One region of the Metabacillus sp. KJ11-3 genome, then DNA from elsewhere that is predicted to be linked to it. Evidence: a T-box and tRNA genes for the amino acid it is inferred to sense, from the RefSeq annotation. Region 1 holds a T-box; the other regions hold tRNA genes.
The links. A T-box is a leader RNA that pairs with one kind of tRNA and senses whether it is charged. The one in region 1 lies ahead of argS (arginine--tRNA ligase), so its partner is inferred to be a tRNA-Arg.

Region 1 (4,540 bases):
CAGCGGTCAAAGTCTGCCTCAGTCATGATTGTGGGATCTGCAATAATACCGGCAAAATACATAGCATCATAGTTACCTGTCGCGTATAGCTGCTCCGCTAAAGGCTGGTTTTTCCCGATTTTCTTTGCGATCGGCTTCATCGCTCCGGTAGCTACACCAAAAACCGGTTCATGTGCACCATTTCTTCTATAAGTATTTTTTGTTCGTTCTTTTCCTAGTGCTTCAAGTTCCTGCATAACTAATTCAAAATCCATTGATTTGCAACATCCCCTTCAGTTAAACTTTCTTCTTAATTCTACCACGATCTTCTTACATTTGTTCAGGAGCTTTAACTCCCAATATACGCAGGCCTTCTTTTAGAACAATCGTTACTGCCTCAACTAATTGTATTCTTGCATATTGATGTTCGTCTTCCTCTAGGATTCGAACAGAACTATAGTATTTATTAAAAGCTTGTGCAAGATCAATCGTATACTTCGCAATTTGAGAAGGATCAAACTGGGCATATGCCTGCATAATCACTTCTTCGAATTTCATTAATAAAGATATGACTGTCCAGGCCTTCTCATCATTGTAAGCATTTATGGAAGAAGATGATTGATCCTTCCCTTTTGCCTTTCGTAAAATAGAGCATGCACGTGCATGTGTATATTGTACGTAGGGTCCTGTTTCACCTTCAAAAGTTAACATTTCTTTTAGAGAGAATTCAACATCGTTTAAGCGGTAATTTTTTAAATCATGGAAAATAACTGCCCCAACCCCAACCATCTTTGCAACTATCTCTTTTCCATCAAAATTCGGGTTACGTAATTCGATATTTTGGGCTGCAAGTTTAATAGCTTCTTGAAGCACTTCCTCTAAAAGGACAACCTTTCCTTTTCGTGTTGACATCTTTTTTCCATCCTTCAACATCATGCCGAATGGTATATGGTGCATATCTTTTGACCAATCATACCCAAGCTTGTTTAAAACGTGAAATACTTGTTTAAAATGAAGAGATTGCTCATTACCTACAACATATAACGCTTTAGAAAAATGATACTCTCTTTTTCTGTATAGAGCTGCTGCTAAATCTCTTGTTGCGTACAAAGTAGCTCCATCTGATTTCTTTATTAAGCAAGGTGGTAGATCATACTCATCTAATGAAACAACCATTGCTCCTTCTGATTCTGACAATAGGCTTTTTGTTTCAAGCTCTTTTACAACAGCATCCATCTTGTCATTATAAAAAGCCTCTCCATTAAACGAGTCAAATTCAATATCCATAAGGTTATAAATTCGTTCAAATTCGTTTAATGACTCTTCACGAAACCATTTCCACAACGATAATGCTTCTTTATCCCCGTCTTCCAATCTTTTAAACCAAGAGCGACCGTTATCTTCAAGCCCTGGAGTATGTTCAACTTCTTCATGAAACCGAATATATAAAGAAAGTAACTCCTTAATCGGTTCCTGCTTAACCCTATCTTCATCTCCCCATATTTTATAAGCTGTAATTAACTTTCCGAATTGTGTACCCCAGTCACCTAAATGATTAATTCTTATTGCGGTATAGCCACATTTCTCCATAATATTTGCTAATGAGTTTCCGATTACAGTTGAACGTAAATGTCCCATTGAAAAAGGCTTTGCAATATTAGGAGATGATAAATCAATCGTAACTTTTTTATGATGGCCAATCGATAATTCTCCGAAACTGTCTTTTTCGTTAAGTACTTTCATGACAACTTCATTTCCAGCCTTTTGCTTTTCTAAAAAGAAGTTCACGTAGGGGCCAACAACCTCTACTCTTTCGATATACTCATGGTTAATAAGAAAACTAAGTTCTTGTGCAATTTGTGCTGGAGCTTTCTTCAACTCTTTTGCTAATACAAAACAGGGAAATGCATAATCACCCATTTCTTGTTTTGGAGGAACTTCTAACTTTTTGCCGACTTCATCTTTTGATAAAGAGCTAATTCCTATTTTTGTTAAAGTTTCATAAATTGTAGAAATTATGATCTGTTTATACTTCATTTTCAATTCTCCTTGTTTAATGTCTGTACTTTATAAAAAAATTAAAAAACCCCCGTCTCTAAATATATTAGAGACGAGGGTTAAACTCGCGGTACCACTCTATTTGCTAAAATAGCCAGCTTGAAATTGTAACGGTCATGACCGGACTTATCTACATGATGAGATTTCAATAAGCCTTCTCCGAGGTGCGCTTCATAATCAATTTCGTACCAGGCTCCCACCATTCCCGGCTCTCTATATCGAATAGTGATTACTACTCTCCTCTTCTTAGAATTATCAGTTATTAAAATGTTATTGCATATTATACATCATAGTTTACTTAAAAATCCAACTCTTTTTAATTTTATATGTTTAATTTTTCCCTCATTAATTCTTCTCATTAAATGATCATTTAAAGTGTTTTGACACTAACATGATGATAAACTAGGATTAATCTAGAAAACTAACTAAATGGCAGGGTGTTCTCAATATGAAAATTTTATTAGTTGAAGATGATAAAACGATTGCTTCAGGTCTGGAATATTCCTTACAAGCGGATGGGTATGAAACAGTCACATGTTATAATGCTGAATCAGCAAAAGCAGTTGTCAGGGAAAGATTAGCAGAAATAGATTTATGTTTGTTAGATTTATCCTTACCAGATGGCAGCGGTTATGAGTTGTGTGAAATGGTAAAAAACCGCAGTGATAAACCCGTTATATTTCTAACAGCATTAGATGATGAAGTAAATGTTGTGATGGGATTAGATATGGGAGCAGATGATTATATTACGAAGCCCTTTCGTATTCGCGAGCTTATCTCGCGGATTAAGTCTGTTTTCAGAAGATATGACAAACAGATACAAACGAAACCAAAAGCAATAATAGAACTTGAAAATGTCCAAATTAATACGTTGGAAGGAAAAGTTTATAAAAACGGTGAAGAAATATTGCTTACCGCACTGGAATATCGGCTTTTTTTGATTTTTGCCAATCATATTGGACAAGTATTAACAAGAAACCAGCTTTTAGAACGGATATGGGACGTTGCTGGTGAATTTGTTAATGATAATACACTCACAGTCTACATTAAAAGACTGCGAGAAAAGCTTGAGGATAATCCTCGTAATCCTATGATAATTAAAACAGTCCGTGGTATGGGTTACAAGGTTGGTGATTAAGAATGCTGCGTAATCGTGAAATACAAGTCTTATTGATTATTCTCACAAGTATTTGTATGACTTCAACAGTCCTGGCAATTTTCTTTTTTCTTTGCCTGTGGCGTTATACATATTTTTAACAACAACGATCTTCGTGATTGTTTTTTCTATTTTACCAAATGGCGTTATCGAGAGATTGAGAAACTTTCAAACTATTTGCGTAAAATAACAAATGGAGATTATAACCTGGATATCCGTGACAATGTTGAAGGTGAATTAAGCATTTTAAAAAATGACATTTATAAAGTTACATTAATGCTTTCTGAACAAAGCTCATACTTGCAACAAGACAAAGTTCGGTTAACGAATGCGATCTCAGATATCTCCCACCAGCTAAAAACTCCATTAACATCGATGCTGGTGATGGCTGATTTATTAGGTCATCCAAATCTTGACGTTGCTAAACGGAAAGAATTTACTCACAACATCCAAGCACAATTGGAAAGAATTGAATGGCTCGTCACATCTCTATTAAAATTAGCCAAAATTGATGCAGATATTGTTCGATTTAAGAAAGACTCCGTTCCCGCTAACGTATTAGTACAAAAAGCTGTACAATCTGTCCTTATCCCAATGGATATCAAACAGGTCTCTTTAAAGATATGTGGTGATGATGATGTTTCCTTCCTAGTTGACTTGAATTGGACCTCAGAAGCCCTTATTAATATTCTGAAAAATTGTATTGAACATACCGATGAAGGCGGATTTATATCAATATCTTTTGCTGAAAATACTTTATACACAGAATTGAAAATTCAAGATTCAGGAAAAGGAATTCTAAAAGAAGACCTTCCTTATATTTTCAAACGATTTTATAAAGGCAAAAATGCTGGAGAAGAAAGTGTCGGAATCGGCTTGGCCTTGTCATATAGCATTATAAAGAGTCAACAAGGGGATATTGAAGTGAAAAGTGAGATTGGAGAAGGAACAACCTTCTTAATCAAGTTTTATAAACAGATCATATAACACTTGGATGCAAATCTCTCTAAGTGACTAAAATGTCACTTAAGAGTCACTTAATCGTCATTTTAGGCAGATATACTATAATCACAAATGAATTGGAGGTAATATAATGACTATTCTACAAATAGAAAATCTGTCTAAAGTGTACGGTAAAGGAGAAACCGCTGTAACAGCATTGGATAATGTGTCATTCTCAGTAAACAAGGGTGAATTCGTCGTCATTATCGGTCCATCCGGATCTGGAAAATCAACTTTGCTTCATTTACTTGGTGGAGTAGATCAACCTACCAGCGGTAAAGTGTATATCGATGGTACCGATTTATACAATTTAAATGAAACACAGCTAGCTATTTTTAGAAGAAG
Region 2 (4,540 bases), 2.1 Mb from region 1:
AAAGAAGAGAGAGGAATTAGGTAGATTTTCAAATCGAAAACAACTAAAGGATATTCCCAGATTAGGTGCAAAAACATTTGAACAGTGTATAGGTTTCTTACGAGTAATCGATGGAGATCATCCTTTAGATCGAACAAGCATACATCCTGAACGATATGGTGAAGTAGAAAATCTTCTAAAACAATTGGATGCATCACAATCAGACTTAGGAACTGAGGAACTTAGGGAGAAAATTAAAAACTTGAATATGAAGGAAGCGGCTGAAGCTCTAGGTGTGGGAGAGTTAACGTTAAAGGATATTTGTGACGCTCTTATTCGACCGGAAAGGGATCCCCGGGACGAAATTTCTAAGCCGTTATTAAAAAAGGATGTCCTTAAGTTGGAAGATTTACAAAAGGGGATGGAATTACAAGGAACAGTAAGAAACGTTGTCGATTTTGGAGCGTTTGTTGATGTTGGTGTCAAACAGGATGGCCTTGTTCATATTTCAAAGTTAAGCAATTCTTTTGTAAAACATCCATTAGATATTGTTTCCGTAGGAGATGTTGTAACGGTCTGGGTTGATGATGTGGATTTCAAGAAAGGCCGTGTAGCACTCACGATGGTAAATAAATAAGAATATAGAAGAAACACTGCCTTATGAGCAGTGTTTTTCTCTATAAAAGAACCAGCATTGATTGAGTAATTTTATTTGGTAACGATTTTTTTCTAAAAATGCACGTTGCATTTGATTTTGTAACCATGATGGCATGGCTCATACCTCCTCAGCTATTATAATGGAGTATGGGTGTTTATAATGTATGCAGGTACAAGTTTGAGTGTTACTCGAAATGGGGGATTTTTTTGAATGATCTAATGCTGCAAAGTTTAGTTGAAGAAATATCATTAACTTATTTTAATAAAAAATTTAAACATAGAGCATATTTTAACAGCCGTCTTAGAACAACTGGCGGAAGATACATGTTACATAGTCATAATATTGATGTAAATCCTAAGTATTTTCAGGAGTACGGACTGGATGAGGTGATTGGGATTATCAAACATGAATTATGCCATTATCATCTTCATTTAGAAGGTAAGGGGTATAAGCATGGTGACCAAGATTTTAAATTATTGTTAAAGAAAGTAGGAGCTCCGAGATTTTGCCGCTCATTAGGTAATGAAACAAAAGTTCAGAAAACATGTTTGATATATCGATGTAGAGATTGTCACCAAGAATATAAAAGAAAGAGAAGAGTGGATACAACAAGGCTTGTTTGCGGGAAATGCTCTGGAAAAATCTATCTTTACAGAAAGGGTTGACTCTAAAGTTGATACTGTGTTAAATTATAAAAGCCGTCGCAGGTGACGGTTAAGAATGAAACTTTTTAACAATCTTAGTTGACAGGACAAACCCTAATTAATATAATTAAGGAAGTCTGTAAGGAAATATTCCGCAGTAGCTCAGTGGTAGAGCTATCGGCTGTTAACCGATCGGTCGCAGGTTCGAATCCTGCCTGCGGAGCCATATGGGGAAGTACTCAAGTGGCTGAAGAGGCGCCCCTGCTAAGGGTGTAGGTCGCGTAAGCGGCGCGAGGGTTCAAATCCCTCCTTCTCCGCCATATTCATTGTGGCCCGTTGGTCAAGCGGTTAAGACACCGCCCTTTCACGGCGGTAACACGGGTTCGAATCCCGTACGGGTCATATCATATCGCAGGTATTACTAGGAAGTGGGTGCACTTACGAAAGATAAAAGCCCACCTCCTATTTATTTCTCGAAACTTATAAATAAAAAATCTTGGTCCGGTAGTTCAGTTGGTTAGAATGCCTGCCTGTCACGCAGGAGGTCGCGGGTTCGAGTCCCGTCCGGACCGCCATTTATTTTGAAAAAATATCTTGTGGATTCAAGGTAGATATGATATAATTTAATTCTTGTGACTTTAATGTTATTGGGCTATAGCCAAGCGGTAAGGCATCGCACTTTGACTGCGACATGCGTTGGTTCGAATCCAGCTAGCCCAGCCATTTTTTTAGTTGAGAGTCATTAAAACAAGAAGGAATCAACTTTTACATCTCATTATAAAATGAGCCATTAGCTCAGTTGGTAGAGCATCTGACTTTTAATCAGAGGGTCGAAGGTTCGAGTCCTTCATGGCTCACCATTTACACACCGTGCGGGTGTGGCGGAATTGGCAGACGCGCTAGACTTAGGATCTAGTGTCCTTGTGACGTGGGGGTTCAAGTCCCTTCACCCGCACCATTATTTAGTTTCGCGGTCGTGGCGGAATGGCAGACGCGCTAGGTTGAGGGCCTAGTGGGGGCGACCCCGTGGAGGTTCAAGTCCTCTCGGCCGCACCAACAAACATTTAAGTTTTTAAAAAAAGCACTTGACTTTGATGTTTGAAGGTGTTATTATAGTAAAGTCGCTTATTGATAATAAATATTGCGCCCGTAGCTCAATTGGATAGAGCGTTTGACTACGGATCAAAAGGTTAGGGGTTCGACTCCTCTCGGGCGCGCCATAATACATTTACGGGAAGTAGCTCAGCTTGGTAGAGCACTTGGTTTGGGACCAAGGGGTCGCAGGTTCGAATCCTGTCTTCCCGACCAGACGTATCTTTTGCGGGTGTAGTTTAGTGGTAAAACCTCAGCCTTCCAAGCTGATGATGAGGGTTCGATTCCCTTCACCCGCTCCAATTTAAATGATCTTTGAAAACTAAACAAAACCAAGCGTGCCAACGTTAATTTCGATTAACAAAAACGTACTATATAGTGCAAATTTTTTATGAGCTATATCAAACACTTTATTGGAGAGTTTGATCCTGGCTCAGGACGAACGCTGGCGGCGTGCCTAATACATGCAAGTCGAGCGAATCTGAGGGAGCTTGCTCCCAAAGATTAGCGGCGGACGGGTGAGTAACACGTGGGTAACCTGCCTGTAAGATTGGGATAACTCCGGGAAACCGGAGCTAATACCGGATAATATTTTGAACCGCATGGTTCAAAATTGAAAGACGGCTTTTAGCTGTCACTTACAGATGGACCCGCGGCGCATTAGCTAGTTGGTGAGGTAACGGCTCACCAAGGCAACGATGCGTAGCCGACCTGAGAGGGTGATCGGCCACACTGGGACTGAGACACGGCCCAGACTCCTACGGGAGGCAGCAGTAGGGAATCTTCCGCAATGGACGAAAGTCTGACGGAGCAACGCCGCGTGAACGATGAAGGCCTTCGGGTCGTAAAGTTCTGTTGTTAGGGAAGAACAAGTACCAGAGTAACTGCTGGTACCTTGACGGTACCTAACCAGAAAGCCACGGCTAACTACGTGCCAGCAGCCGCGGTAATACGTAGGTGGCAAGCGTTGTCCGGAATTATTGGGCGTAAAGCGCGCGCAGGCGGTTTCTTAAGTCTGATGTGAAAGCCCACGGCTCAACCGTGGAGGGTCATTGGAAACTGGGGAACTTGAGTGCAGAAGAGGAGAGTGGAATTCCACGTGTAGCGGTGAAATGCGTAGAGATGTGGAGGAACACCAGTGGCGAAGGCGACTCTCTGGTCTGTAACTGACGCTGAGGCGCGAAAGCGTGGGGAGCGAACAGGATTAGATACCCTGGTAGTCCACGCCGTAAACGATGAGTGCTAAGTGTTAGAGGGTTTCCGCCCTTTAGTGCTGCAGCAAACGCATTAAGCACTCCGCCTGGGGAGTACGGTCGCAAGACTGAAACTCAAAGGAATTGACGGGGGCCCGCACAAGCGGTGGAGCATGTGGTTTAATTCGAAGCAACGCGAAGAACCTTACCAGGTCTTGACATCCTTCGCTACTTCTAGAGATAGAAGGTTCCCCTTCGGGGGACGAAGTGACAGGTGGTGCATGGTTGTCGTCAGCTCGTGTCGTGAGATGTTGGGTTAAGTCCCGCAACGAGCGCAACCCTTGATCTTAGTTGCCAGCATTCAGTTGGGCACTCTAAGGTGACTGCCGGTGACAAACCGGAGGAAGGTGGGGATGACGTCAAATCATCATGCCCCTTATGACCTGGGCTACACACGTGCTACAATGGATGGTACAAAGGGCTGCAAGACTGCGAAGTCAAGCGAATCCCATAAAACCATTCTCAGTTCGGATTGCAGGCTGCAACTCGCCTGCATGAAGCCGGAATCGCTAGTAATCGCGGATCAGCATGCCGCGGTGAATACGTTCCCGGGCCTTGTACACACCGCCCGTCACACCACGAGAGTTTGTAACACCCGAAGTCGGTGGGGTAACCTTTTGGAGCCAGCCGCCTAAGGTGGGACAGATGATTGGGGTGAAGTCGTAACAAGGTAGCCGTATCGGAAGGTGCGGCTGGATCACCTCCTTTCTAAGGATATGAGGTACGCTTGGTATTTTGTTTAGTTTTGAGAGATCATACGATCTTTCAATAAGTAAGAAAACACATAGGAGTGAAAATGCATTCAGCATTTGATTAACCTGTGATTTATGTTCCTTGAAAACTAGATAACGAAAAACAATTCAAGTAATTCACTGAGTTTAAACGCTTAGTTTAGTGATTCTCTTAATAATGAA
Region 3 (4,540 bases), 730 kb from region 1:
CTGCTAAAAACACAAAAAAGGTTAGTTTCAAAATTGAAACTAACCTTTTACTGACGCGCCTTAGAGGATTCGAACCTCTGACCGACGGCTTAGAAGGCCGTTGCTCTATCCTGCTGAGCTAAAGGCGCATATTTTGTTATCCTCTGCTTTTCCATAAAAATGGCTCCGCAGGCAGGATTCGAACCTGCGACCGATCGGTTAACAGCCGATAGCTCTACCACTGAGCTACTGCGGAACAATATCATGGTGGGCCTAAATGGACTCGAACCATCGACCTCACGCTTATCAGGCGTGCGCTCTAACCAGCTGAGCTATAGGCCCATTTTTTAGCGAAATATGTATGTATGGAGCGGGTGAAGGGAATCGAACCCTCATCATCAGCTTGGAAGGCTGAGGTTTTACCACTAAACTACACCCGCATATTAAATGTTTTGGAGGCACCACCCGGATTTGAACCGGGGATAGAGGTTTTGCAGACCTCGGCCTTACCACTTGGCTATGATGCCTCAAAATGGCTGGGCTAGCTGGATTCGAACCAACGCATGTCGCAGTCAAAGTGCGATGCCTTACCGCTTGGCTATAGCCCATTGAATAACCCTCAAGAATATACTTCCTCGATTAAGCTACGTGAATCCTCATCGCGAAATATCGTCGACATCTAGGTACACTCTATGTCTTGATATAAACTATTCTCTCTATATAAAACGTTCCACTCAAAACCTATCTCGTGTCACAAACCAGCAAGAGAATATCTGGAATTATTTCTAACAGGAGTTAAGAATTTATTATATACATATATTGGGGCGGCTGATGGGAATCGAACCCACGAATGTCGGAACCACAATCCGATGCGTTAACCACTTCGCCACAACCGCCATGGTTTTCTTGGCAGGGGCAGTAGGAATCGAACCCACACCAAAGGTTTTGGAGACCTCTATTCTACCGTTAAACTATGCCCCTATTTTAACATAAATGGTGGAGGGGGGCAGATTCGAACTGCCGAACCCTAAGGAGCGGATTTACAGTCCGCCGCGTTTAGCCACTTCGCTACCCCTCCACATAAAAGGTGGCTCGGGACGGAATCGAACCGCCGACACATGGATTTTCAGTCCATTGCTCTACCAACTGAGCTACCGAGCCATAATTAATGTGTATTTGAAAAAAGATGCAATTTTACTTTTCAAGTACCTATTTTAAGATCTAATACTTTTAAGGTATAAGTGCTATGATAATTTGTGGATCGTCCTCATCTCAGGATGATCGTTCAAGAAGCAGCTCGATGAGTACGCTGATATAAATTCAGGGTAGCTTATTCGGGCGTGCTCTACCAACTGAGCTACCGAGCCAATATAGTTTTCGGCTTCCACTAAGCTTCGAATCTCTTCATCAGCTCCATCGCTCACATCCTCACGTATTTTCATACGCTCCGGTGTTCGTTCAGTCGCTTCCTCGACCTTCTCGCTTATCGAAACCCTCTTACACATTACTTAGATCACAATAATAATTTGTTTCTTTAAAAAGTTAATGGCGGTCCGGACGGGACTCGAACCCGCGACCTCCTGCGTGACAGGCAGGCATTCTAACCAACTGAACTACCGGACCATTATTGATGTTATTTTTTAAAATGAAATTGGTTGCGGGGACAGGATTTGAACCTGCGACCTTCGGGTTATGAGCCCGACGAGCTACCAGACTGCTCCACCCCGCGATAACAAAAAATGAAATAAAAAAACATATGGAGGAGGAAAGGGGATTCGAACCCCTGCGGGCTTTGACACCCCTGTCGGTTTTCAAGACCGATCCCTTCAGCCGGACTTGGGTATTCCTCCAATATTCATATGTGAAAATGGTAGCGGCGGAGGGAATCGAACCCACGACCTCACGGGTATGAACCGTACGCTCTAGCCAGCTGAGCTACACCGCCATAGTTTTTAAAAACGCTCCCTGTTTAAAATGGTGCTCGTCATGTCTCTTACAGACACATTCCTCGCAAGCCTACAAAGAGGATTATTCAAGATGTTTACGGCCCGCTCTAGCCAGCTGAGCTACACCGCCATATTCAGTCAAGAAATTTTAAATTGGTGGAGCCTAGCGGGATCGAACCGCTGACCTCCTGCGTGCAAAGCAGGCGCTCTCCCAGCTGAGCTAAGGCCCCAATTTAAATGGTCGGGAAGACAGGATTCGAACCTGCGACCCCTTGGTCCCAAACCAAGTGCTCTACCAAGCTGAGCTACTTCCCGTACTATGGCGCGCCCGAGAGGAGTCGAACCCCTAACCTTTTGATCCGTAGTCAAACGCTCTATCCAATTGAGCTACGGGCGCTAAATTTCATGGTGCCGAGGACCGGAATCGAACCGGTACGGTAGTCACCTACCGCAGGATTTTAAGTCCTGTGCGTCTGCCAGTTCCGCCACCCCGGCACTTACTGGAGCGGAAGACGGGATTCGAACCCGCGACCCCCACCTTGGCAAGGTGGTGTTCTACCACTGAACTACTTCCGCTTAACTTTAATGGTGCGGGTGAAGGGACTTGAACCCCCACGTCACAAGGACACTAGATCCTAAGTCTAGCGCGTCTGCCAATTCCGCCACACCCGCATGGTGTGTATTACTAATTAATGGTGGAGGATGACGGGATCGAACCGCCGACCCCCTGCTTGTAAGGCAGGTGCTCTCCCAGCTGAGCTAATCCTCCGAAACACAGGATGTGCAAGTGCATGTGTTGCGACATGACGTCGCGCATTTAGTATACCTACATTAAATGGTGACCCATACGGGATTCGAACCCGTGTTACCGCCGTGAAAGGGCGGTGTCTTAACCGCTTGACCAATGGGCCAACTATGTTATTAAAACCAAATTTGGTCTGCCTGGCAACGTCCTACTCTCACAGGGGGAAACCCCCAACTACCATCGGCGCTGAAGAGCTTAACTTCCGTGTTCGGCATGGAAACGGGTGTGACCTCTTCGCCATCATTACCAGACAATTTAGGACAACTTTTATTATAGTAAGTTTTTCTAAAAAAGCAAGAACTTTTTTATTTCATTTCAACCACTACAATTTTCTAGTTGAATGACACAGGATTTATAATGTATCACATCTTAAAATATAGTGTCAATCCCTTTTTTTCACCAATTTATCAAGTTACCTTCTCTTGAAGACAAAAAATATAATAACATCCTTTTCAAAAAAATAAAAGACCTATTTTAACTTTTTTTAAAAAAGCTTTTTAGAGATAGAAACAAAAGCTCTCTCTTTGGACATAAACTCCTTAATAAAGGCAACACTAACAATGACAATGATAGGGAGTGATTCACATGAGAGAACGCGATGTAATTACAGTTCTTGATGAATATAAACAAGAAAAACAGCTTTCAGTAGAAGCTTTAATTGTTATAAATTCTGAAACATTCGCCCTATTAACACCGAAAGAGGATATCTCCGTCATCTTCGTTATGCAAGTTAAGGATGAGAGAGACGGTCAATATCTATTCGGGATTGATGACCCTGCAATGACAAGTATGGTTTTAGATGCTTATGAAATAGCTGTCGATGCAAATCCTGCTGATTAAGTTCCGGAGGTGCCCGTTTGTCAAATAAAAAAATTTTAGAAGGTATAAACGAAAATCTTAAACACAAAATTGGCCTTGAAATTAAAGGAATGACTTTCACCAAAAATTTCCGATCCCCAACTGCTGAAGAGTGGTATATTTTTTTACCCTCATATAATGATCCAGTAACAGGTGGTGCACCTGGAAAAGCAATTATTCATTACAACTTGTATGACACGAAGCACATTTTTATTAATACAACAATTATTTTTGATGATCCTGAATTACATAATAGCAAGAATCATCAGCTTGTTTATTTCATTGCAGATGAAATTGTCAACCGACTTGTAGGATATGCTGACACCTTATTATCAGTACATTCAGGTGATAACTCCTACAATGCAGAATACAAACAATAATTGAGGGATGAACATGAGTGTAAGCCTAATTCAATCTATTAAAGAAGAATCACGTCCTTTCCATAAGCAGGAAGGTGTTGATTCTTTAGTTGGTAAAGTAAAAAATGAAACTTTTGTGCTACTTGGTGAATCTTCACATGGTACATCAGAATTTTACAAGATAAGAGCAGAGCTCTCGAAAAAGCTAATTACAGAAAAAGGGTTTATGTATATAGCTGTAGAAGGAGATTGGCCAGGTTGTCATCAAATTAATAACTATATTAAAGGTTATGACGACACTTTTTCAAACACAAGAGAAGTCTTGGCCTCTTTTCACCGCTGGCCTACATGGATGTGGGCCAATGAGGAAATGATTGAGTTAATCGATTGGCTAAAAGATTACAATAGCAACAAGCCAAATGATAAAAAGGTAGGATTTTACGGTATTGACGTCTATTCATTATGGGAATCAATTGATGAGATTATCGCTTATTTAGAAAAAATTCAATCCCCACAAATCGAAATAGCAAAAAAAGCATTTTCTTGTTTCGAACCTTTTAATCGCCGCCCTGAAAAATACGGGCTATCTGCTT
Region 4 (4,540 bases), 1.5 Mb from region 1:
TTCATTTGATGATTATTCCTATCCCAGTTGTTAAAATTACCGACTACACTAACTTGTTTTGCATGTGGAGCCCAGACACAAAAAGAAGTACCTTTCTTACCATTTTGCTCTGTAAGATGTGCTCCAAAAACTCGAAAACTTTCAAAAGACTGTCCCTCATGAAATAAATGAATATCGTAGTCTGTTAGAGATGTGACGGTCACTTAAGTCACCCTTTCTCTTATTATTATCTATGCTAAAGATTCAATACTTACAAATGAATCCCTTTAATGAAAACGTTCTTTTTTCCGACATAAACCAACAAGGACTCATGATAATTTTTTTATTATTATTCTTTTAAAATTTAAGAGAAATTTTATATGTTAATAGGATGCACGAGGAAAATAGCTGGTATCCCTGTGATAGGAAAAAATTTAATCATTAGATATAATATCCAAATTCCTTACGAAACCGCTTTAATTAGGAAAAACCACCTAAACACACATGTCATATTATTATATAAATAAAATAGTTTTTTCGACTTTTTGTTGGAATTTGTTGAATTTTTTTCAGGTGAAATAATGGTGTTTTTCTGAATTTATGAAGGATTTTCTGTTAAGGTAAAGAATAATTGAATGAAAAGTAAAATATTTTAGTAAAGCAATATTAGAGGTTTTACCTATAGTTTTTCTATGAAAGATTATATATGAATTTATAGAATAGTAATTTAGGGGGATAAGTTATTCATCGTGTGGATGTAGCTATGCCGGGGTGATGATAATGATTTACCTTTCTTAGAGGCAGTGAGACTGCGATGGTGATATAGGTTAGGAGCTTTGCCTTTTTAATTTTTTTAACAGCTATGAAGAACATTGCTGAGGTGTGATTTAAGAGAATTGTCTTTCATATTGGCTACGAAGGACATAACTGAGGATGATTTAAGAGAATTGTCTTTCATAACTCCTATGAAGGACATGACCGAGGGGAATTCAAGAGTATTTGTCTTTCATAAGACCCGAGGTCTGTCTTTCAATTTGTTGTTATCACAATAAGCTTATATAAAACTTTAAACTTCTTATTTAATAATTTACATCAAACAAAAAAACACTGTTAATAAACAGTGTTTTTTGATATGACCCGTACGGGATTCGAACCCGTGTTACCGCCGTGAAAGGGCGGTGTCTTAACCGCTTGACCAACGGGCCTAAGAAAATGATAAAACTGGCGGAGAAGGAGGGATTTGAACCCTCGCGCCGCTTACACGACCTACACCCTTAGCAGGGGCGCCTCTTCAGCCACTTGAGTACTTCCCCATATATATGGCTCCGCAGGCAGGACTCGAACCTGCGACCGATCGGTTAACAGCCGATAGCTCTACCACTGAGCTACTGCGGAATAGTATAAATGGTGGGCCTAAATGGACTCGAACCATCGACCTCACGCTTATCAGGCGTGCGCTCTAACCAGCTGAGCTATAGGCCCATTTATATTGGAGCGGGTGAAGGGAATCGAACCCTCATCATCAGCTTGGAAGGCTGAGGTTTTACCACTAAACTACACCCGCAATATATGGGGCGGCTGATGGGAATCGAACCCACGAATGTCGGAACCACAATCCGATGCGTTAACCACTTCGCCACAACCGCCATTATTTTATTATAATTTATTAAGTGGTGGCTCGGGACGGAATCGAACCGCCGACACATGGATTTTCAGTCCATTGCTCTACCAACTGAGCTACCGAGCCAATATAGTTTTCGGCTTCCGCTAAGCTTCGAATCTCTTCGTCATCTCCCTCACTCACATCCTCACGTATTCTCATACGCTCCGGTGCTCGCTCAGTCGTTTCCTCGACCTTCTCGCTTATCGAAACCCTCTTACACGATAATTAGGTTACAATAATAATTTGCTTCTTAATAAATATCAATGGCGGTCCGGACGGGACTCGAACCCGCGACCTCCTGCGTGACAGGCAGGCATTCTAACCAACTGAACTACCGGACCATTATTTAAATCTTTCAATTAAATTGGTTGCGGGGACAGGATTTGAACCTGCGACCTTCGGGTTATGAGCCCGACGAGCTACCAGACTGCTCCACCCCGCGATAATATGGAGGTATAAAATTAGCCACTGCTTTTTATTCAAAAGCAAAATGGAGGAGGAAAGGGGATTCGAACCCCTGCGGGCTTTGACACCCCTGTCGGTTTTCAAGACCGATCCCTTCAGCCGGACTTGGGTATTCCTCCGTATAGAAAATGGTGGACCTTGTAGGACTCGAACCTACGACCGGACGGTTATGAGCCGTCTGCTCTAACCAGCTGAGCTAAAGGTCCATCTGGTTTATCAAGAATTTTAAGAATGGTAGCGGCGGAGGGAATCGAACCCACGACCTCACGGGTATGAACCGTACGCTCTAGCCAGCTGAGCTACACCGCCATAGTTAATAGTCATCGTTTTAGATTGGTGGAGCCTAGCGGGATCGAACCGCTGACCTCCTGCGTGCAAAGCAGGCGCTCTCCCAGCTGAGCTAAGGCCCCATGTTTTATATCTAAATGGTCGGGAAGACAGGATTCGAACCTGCGACCCCTTGGTCCCAAACCAAGTGCTCTACCAAGCTGAGCTACTTCCCGTTTTATTGGATAAGGGATATGTGAGGTCAATATCTCAATCTCACGTCTGACTTCCTGCTAGATAATTTTCAATGGCGCGCCCGAGAGGAGTCGAACCCCTAACCTTTTGATCCGTAGTCAAACGCTCTATCCAATTGAGCTACGGGCGCTAAAATTCATGGTGCCGAGGACCGGAATCGAACCGGTACGGTAGTCACCTACCGCAGGATTTTAAGTCCTGTGCGTCTGCCAGTTCCGCCACCCCGGCACTTACTGGAGCGGAAGACGGGATTCGAACCCGCGACCCCCACCTTGGCAAGGTGGTGTTCTACCACTGAACTACTTCCGCTTGATATTAATGGTGCGGGTGAAGGGACTTGAACCCCCACGTCACAAGGACACTAGATCCTAAGTCTAGCGCGTCTGCCAATTCCGCCACACCCGCATGGTGTGATAATGGTGAGCCATGAAGGACTCGAACCTTCGACCCTCTGATTAAAAGTCAGATGCTCTACCAACTGAGCTAATGGCTCATCTTATAATGAGATGTAAAAGTATGTTTCTTCTTGTTTTTGACACCCAAATCTCAGGTCGTTTATTCAAGATGTAGCTCGATTTGTGTGCTGATGTAATGCTACAAAGCTTACTCGGTCGTGCTCTACCAACTGAGCTAATGACTAATTAATGAATAATAATGAGTGGTGCCGGCGAGAGGACTTGAACCCCCAACCTACTGATTACAAGTCAGTTGCTCTACCAGTTGAGCTACACCGGCTTAGTATTATGGTGGAGGATGACGGGATCGAACCGCCGACCCCCTGCTTGTAAGGCAGGTGCTCTCCCAGCTGAGCTAATCCTCCGAAGCACTGGATGTGCAAGTGCATGCGTTGCAACAGGACGTCGCGAATTTAGCATGCCTTCGTTTTGTATAACATTCTATTGCAACCTGGCAATGTCCTACTCTCACAGGGGGAAACCCCCAACTACCATCGGCGCTGAAGAGCTTAACTTCCGTGTTCGGCATGGGAACGGGTGTGACCTCTTCGCCATCATCACCAGATAACTGCGACAAGAATGATTATACTATTTTAAAAGAATTTTTCAAGTCTTTTTTTGAAAAAACTTTATATATTCCTTCAAAACTAGATAACGATACACAATTCAATTCACTAAGCATTCGCTTATTATTAGGTTAAGTCCTCGATCGATTAGTATCAGTCAGCTCCACACGTCACCGCGCTTCCACCTCTGACCTATCAACCTGATCATCTTTCAGGGATCTTACTCACTAATGTGATGGGAAATCTCATCTTGAGGGGGGCTTCATGCTTAGATGCTTTCAGCACTTATCCCTTCCGCACATAGCTACCCAGCTATGCCTTTGGCAAGACAACTGGTACACCAGCGGTGCGTCCATCCCGGTCCTCTCGTACTAAGGACAGCTCCTCTCAAATTTCCTACGCCCACGACGGATAGGGACCGAACTGTCTCACGACGTTCTGAACCCAGCTCGCGTACCGCTTTAATGGGCGAACAGCCCAACCCTTGGGACCGACTACAGCCCCAGGATGCGATGAGCCGACATCGAGGTGCCAAACCTCCCCGTCGATGTGGACTCTTGGGGGAGATAAGCCTGTTATCCCCGGGGTAGCTTTTATCCGTTGAGCGATGGCCCTTCCATGCGGAACCACCGGATCACTAAGCCCGACTTTCGTCCCTGCTCGACTTGTAGGTCTCGCAGTCAAGCTCCCTTGTGCCTTTACACTCTACGAATGATTTCCAACCATTCTGAGGGAACCTTTGGGCGCCTCCGTTACATTTTAGGAGGCGACCGCCCCAGTCAAACTGCCCACCTGACACTGTCTCCCAAGCCGATAAGGCTCGCGGGTTAGAATTTCAATACAGCCAGGGTAGTATCCCACCGACGCCTCCACCGAAGCTGGCGCTCCGG

Region 2: it encodes a tRNA-Arg, which carries the amino acid that the T-box ahead of argS (arginine--tRNA ligase) is inferred to sense. The anticodon was not compared.
Region 3: it encodes a tRNA-Arg, which carries the amino acid that the T-box ahead of argS (arginine--tRNA ligase) is inferred to sense. The anticodon was not compared.
Region 4: it encodes a tRNA-Arg, which carries the amino acid that the T-box ahead of argS (arginine--tRNA ligase) is inferred to sense. The anticodon was not compared.

What each region holds. Positions count from the first base shown of each region.
Region 1 covers NZ_CM147865.1:2,227,378-2,231,917, forward strand. Annotated here, with positions in the region: gene AC0L8O_RS11360 (DNA alkylation repair protein) at 1-254, opposite strand, end outside; gene argS (arginine--tRNA ligase) at 310-2,016, opposite strand; T-box leader at 2,083-2,294, opposite strand; gene AC0L8O_RS11370 (response regulator transcription factor) at 2,486-3,175, shown strand; partial or broken gene AC0L8O_RS11375 (sensor histidine kinase) at 3,178-4,180, shown strand; gene AC0L8O_RS11380 (ABC transporter ATP-binding protein) at 4,287-4,540, shown strand, end outside.
Region 2 covers NZ_CM147865.1:4,315,154-4,319,693, reverse strand. Annotated here, with positions in the region: gene AC0L8O_RS21450 (Tex family protein) at 1-616, shown strand, start outside; gene cmpA (cortex morphogenetic protein CmpA) at 638-751, opposite strand; gene AC0L8O_RS21440 (SprT family protein) at 844-1,302, shown strand; tRNA gene AC0L8O_RS21435 (tRNA-Asn) at 1,433-1,507, shown strand; tRNA gene AC0L8O_RS21430 (tRNA-Ser) at 1,511-1,601, shown strand; tRNA gene AC0L8O_RS21425 (tRNA-Glu) at 1,612-1,683, shown strand; tRNA gene AC0L8O_RS21420 (tRNA-Asp) at 1,780-1,856, shown strand; tRNA gene AC0L8O_RS21415 (tRNA-Gln) at 1,930-2,004, shown strand; tRNA gene AC0L8O_RS21410 (tRNA-Lys) at 2,066-2,141, shown strand; tRNA gene AC0L8O_RS21405 (tRNA-Leu) at 2,154-2,239, shown strand; tRNA gene AC0L8O_RS21400 (tRNA-Leu) at 2,252-2,337, shown strand; tRNA gene AC0L8O_RS21395 (tRNA-Arg) at 2,425-2,501, shown strand; tRNA gene AC0L8O_RS21390 (tRNA-Pro) at 2,513-2,589, shown strand; tRNA gene AC0L8O_RS21385 (tRNA-Gly) at 2,602-2,675, shown strand; rRNA gene AC0L8O_RS21380 (16S ribosomal RNA) at 2,784-4,334, shown strand.
Region 3 covers NZ_CM147865.1:2,955,717-2,960,256, forward strand. Annotated here, with positions in the region: tRNA gene AC0L8O_RS14975 (tRNA-Arg) at 55-128, opposite strand; tRNA gene AC0L8O_RS14980 (tRNA-Asn) at 161-235, opposite strand; tRNA gene AC0L8O_RS14985 (tRNA-Ile) at 245-321, opposite strand; tRNA gene AC0L8O_RS14990 (tRNA-Gly) at 346-419, opposite strand; tRNA gene AC0L8O_RS14995 (tRNA-Cys) at 433-506, opposite strand; tRNA gene AC0L8O_RS15000 (tRNA-Gln) at 513-587, opposite strand; tRNA gene AC0L8O_RS15005 (tRNA-His) at 800-875, opposite strand; tRNA gene AC0L8O_RS15010 (tRNA-Trp) at 887-960, opposite strand; tRNA gene AC0L8O_RS15015 (tRNA-Tyr) at 974-1,057, opposite strand; tRNA gene AC0L8O_RS15020 (tRNA-Phe) at 1,068-1,140, opposite strand; tRNA gene AC0L8O_RS15025 (tRNA-Asp) at 1,526-1,602, opposite strand; tRNA gene AC0L8O_RS15030 (tRNA-Met) at 1,632-1,708, opposite strand; tRNA gene AC0L8O_RS15035 (tRNA-Ser) at 1,737-1,829, opposite strand; tRNA gene AC0L8O_RS15040 (tRNA-Met) at 1,848-1,924, opposite strand; tRNA gene AC0L8O_RS15045 (tRNA-Ala) at 2,080-2,155, opposite strand; tRNA gene AC0L8O_RS15050 (tRNA-Pro) at 2,164-2,240, opposite strand; tRNA gene AC0L8O_RS15055 (tRNA-Arg) at 2,246-2,322, opposite strand; tRNA gene AC0L8O_RS15060 (tRNA-Leu) at 2,332-2,420, opposite strand; tRNA gene AC0L8O_RS15065 (tRNA-Gly) at 2,427-2,501, opposite strand; tRNA gene AC0L8O_RS15070 (tRNA-Leu) at 2,512-2,597, opposite strand; tRNA gene AC0L8O_RS15075 (tRNA-Val) at 2,619-2,694, opposite strand; tRNA gene AC0L8O_RS15080 (tRNA-Glu) at 2,762-2,836, opposite strand; rRNA gene rrf (5S ribosomal RNA) at 2,866-2,981, opposite strand; gene AC0L8O_RS15090 (DUF1292 domain-containing protein) at 3,316-3,570, shown strand; gene AC0L8O_RS15095 (hypothetical protein) at 3,660-3,968, shown strand; gene AC0L8O_RS15100 (erythromycin esterase family protein) at 3,976-4,540, shown strand, end outside.
Region 4 covers NZ_CM147865.1:681,212-685,751, reverse strand. Annotated here, with positions in the region: gene glgB (1,4-alpha-glucan branching enzyme) at 1-203, opposite strand, end outside; tRNA gene AC0L8O_RS03585 (tRNA-Glu) at 1,113-1,184, opposite strand; tRNA gene AC0L8O_RS03580 (tRNA-Ser) at 1,202-1,292, opposite strand; tRNA gene AC0L8O_RS03575 (tRNA-Asn) at 1,300-1,374, opposite strand; tRNA gene AC0L8O_RS03570 (tRNA-Ile) at 1,385-1,461, opposite strand; tRNA gene AC0L8O_RS03565 (tRNA-Gly) at 1,470-1,543, opposite strand; tRNA gene AC0L8O_RS03560 (tRNA-His) at 1,550-1,625, opposite strand; tRNA gene AC0L8O_RS03555 (tRNA-Phe) at 1,651-1,726, opposite strand; tRNA gene AC0L8O_RS03550 (tRNA-Asp) at 1,907-1,983, opposite strand; tRNA gene AC0L8O_RS03545 (tRNA-Met) at 2,008-2,084, opposite strand; tRNA gene AC0L8O_RS03540 (tRNA-Ser) at 2,134-2,226, opposite strand; tRNA gene AC0L8O_RS03535 (tRNA-Ile) at 2,237-2,313, opposite strand; tRNA gene AC0L8O_RS03530 (tRNA-Met) at 2,340-2,416, opposite strand; tRNA gene AC0L8O_RS03525 (tRNA-Ala) at 2,442-2,517, opposite strand; tRNA gene AC0L8O_RS03520 (tRNA-Pro) at 2,534-2,610, opposite strand; tRNA gene AC0L8O_RS03515 (tRNA-Arg) at 2,683-2,759, opposite strand; tRNA gene AC0L8O_RS03510 (tRNA-Leu) at 2,769-2,857, opposite strand; tRNA gene AC0L8O_RS03505 (tRNA-Gly) at 2,864-2,938, opposite strand; tRNA gene AC0L8O_RS03500 (tRNA-Leu) at 2,949-3,034, opposite strand; tRNA gene AC0L8O_RS03495 (tRNA-Lys) at 3,047-3,122, opposite strand; tRNA gene AC0L8O_RS03490 (tRNA-Thr) at 3,289-3,364, opposite strand; tRNA gene AC0L8O_RS03485 (tRNA-Val) at 3,374-3,449, opposite strand; rRNA gene rrf (5S ribosomal RNA) at 3,534-3,649, opposite strand; rRNA gene AC0L8O_RS03475 (23S ribosomal RNA) at 3,778-4,540, opposite strand, start outside.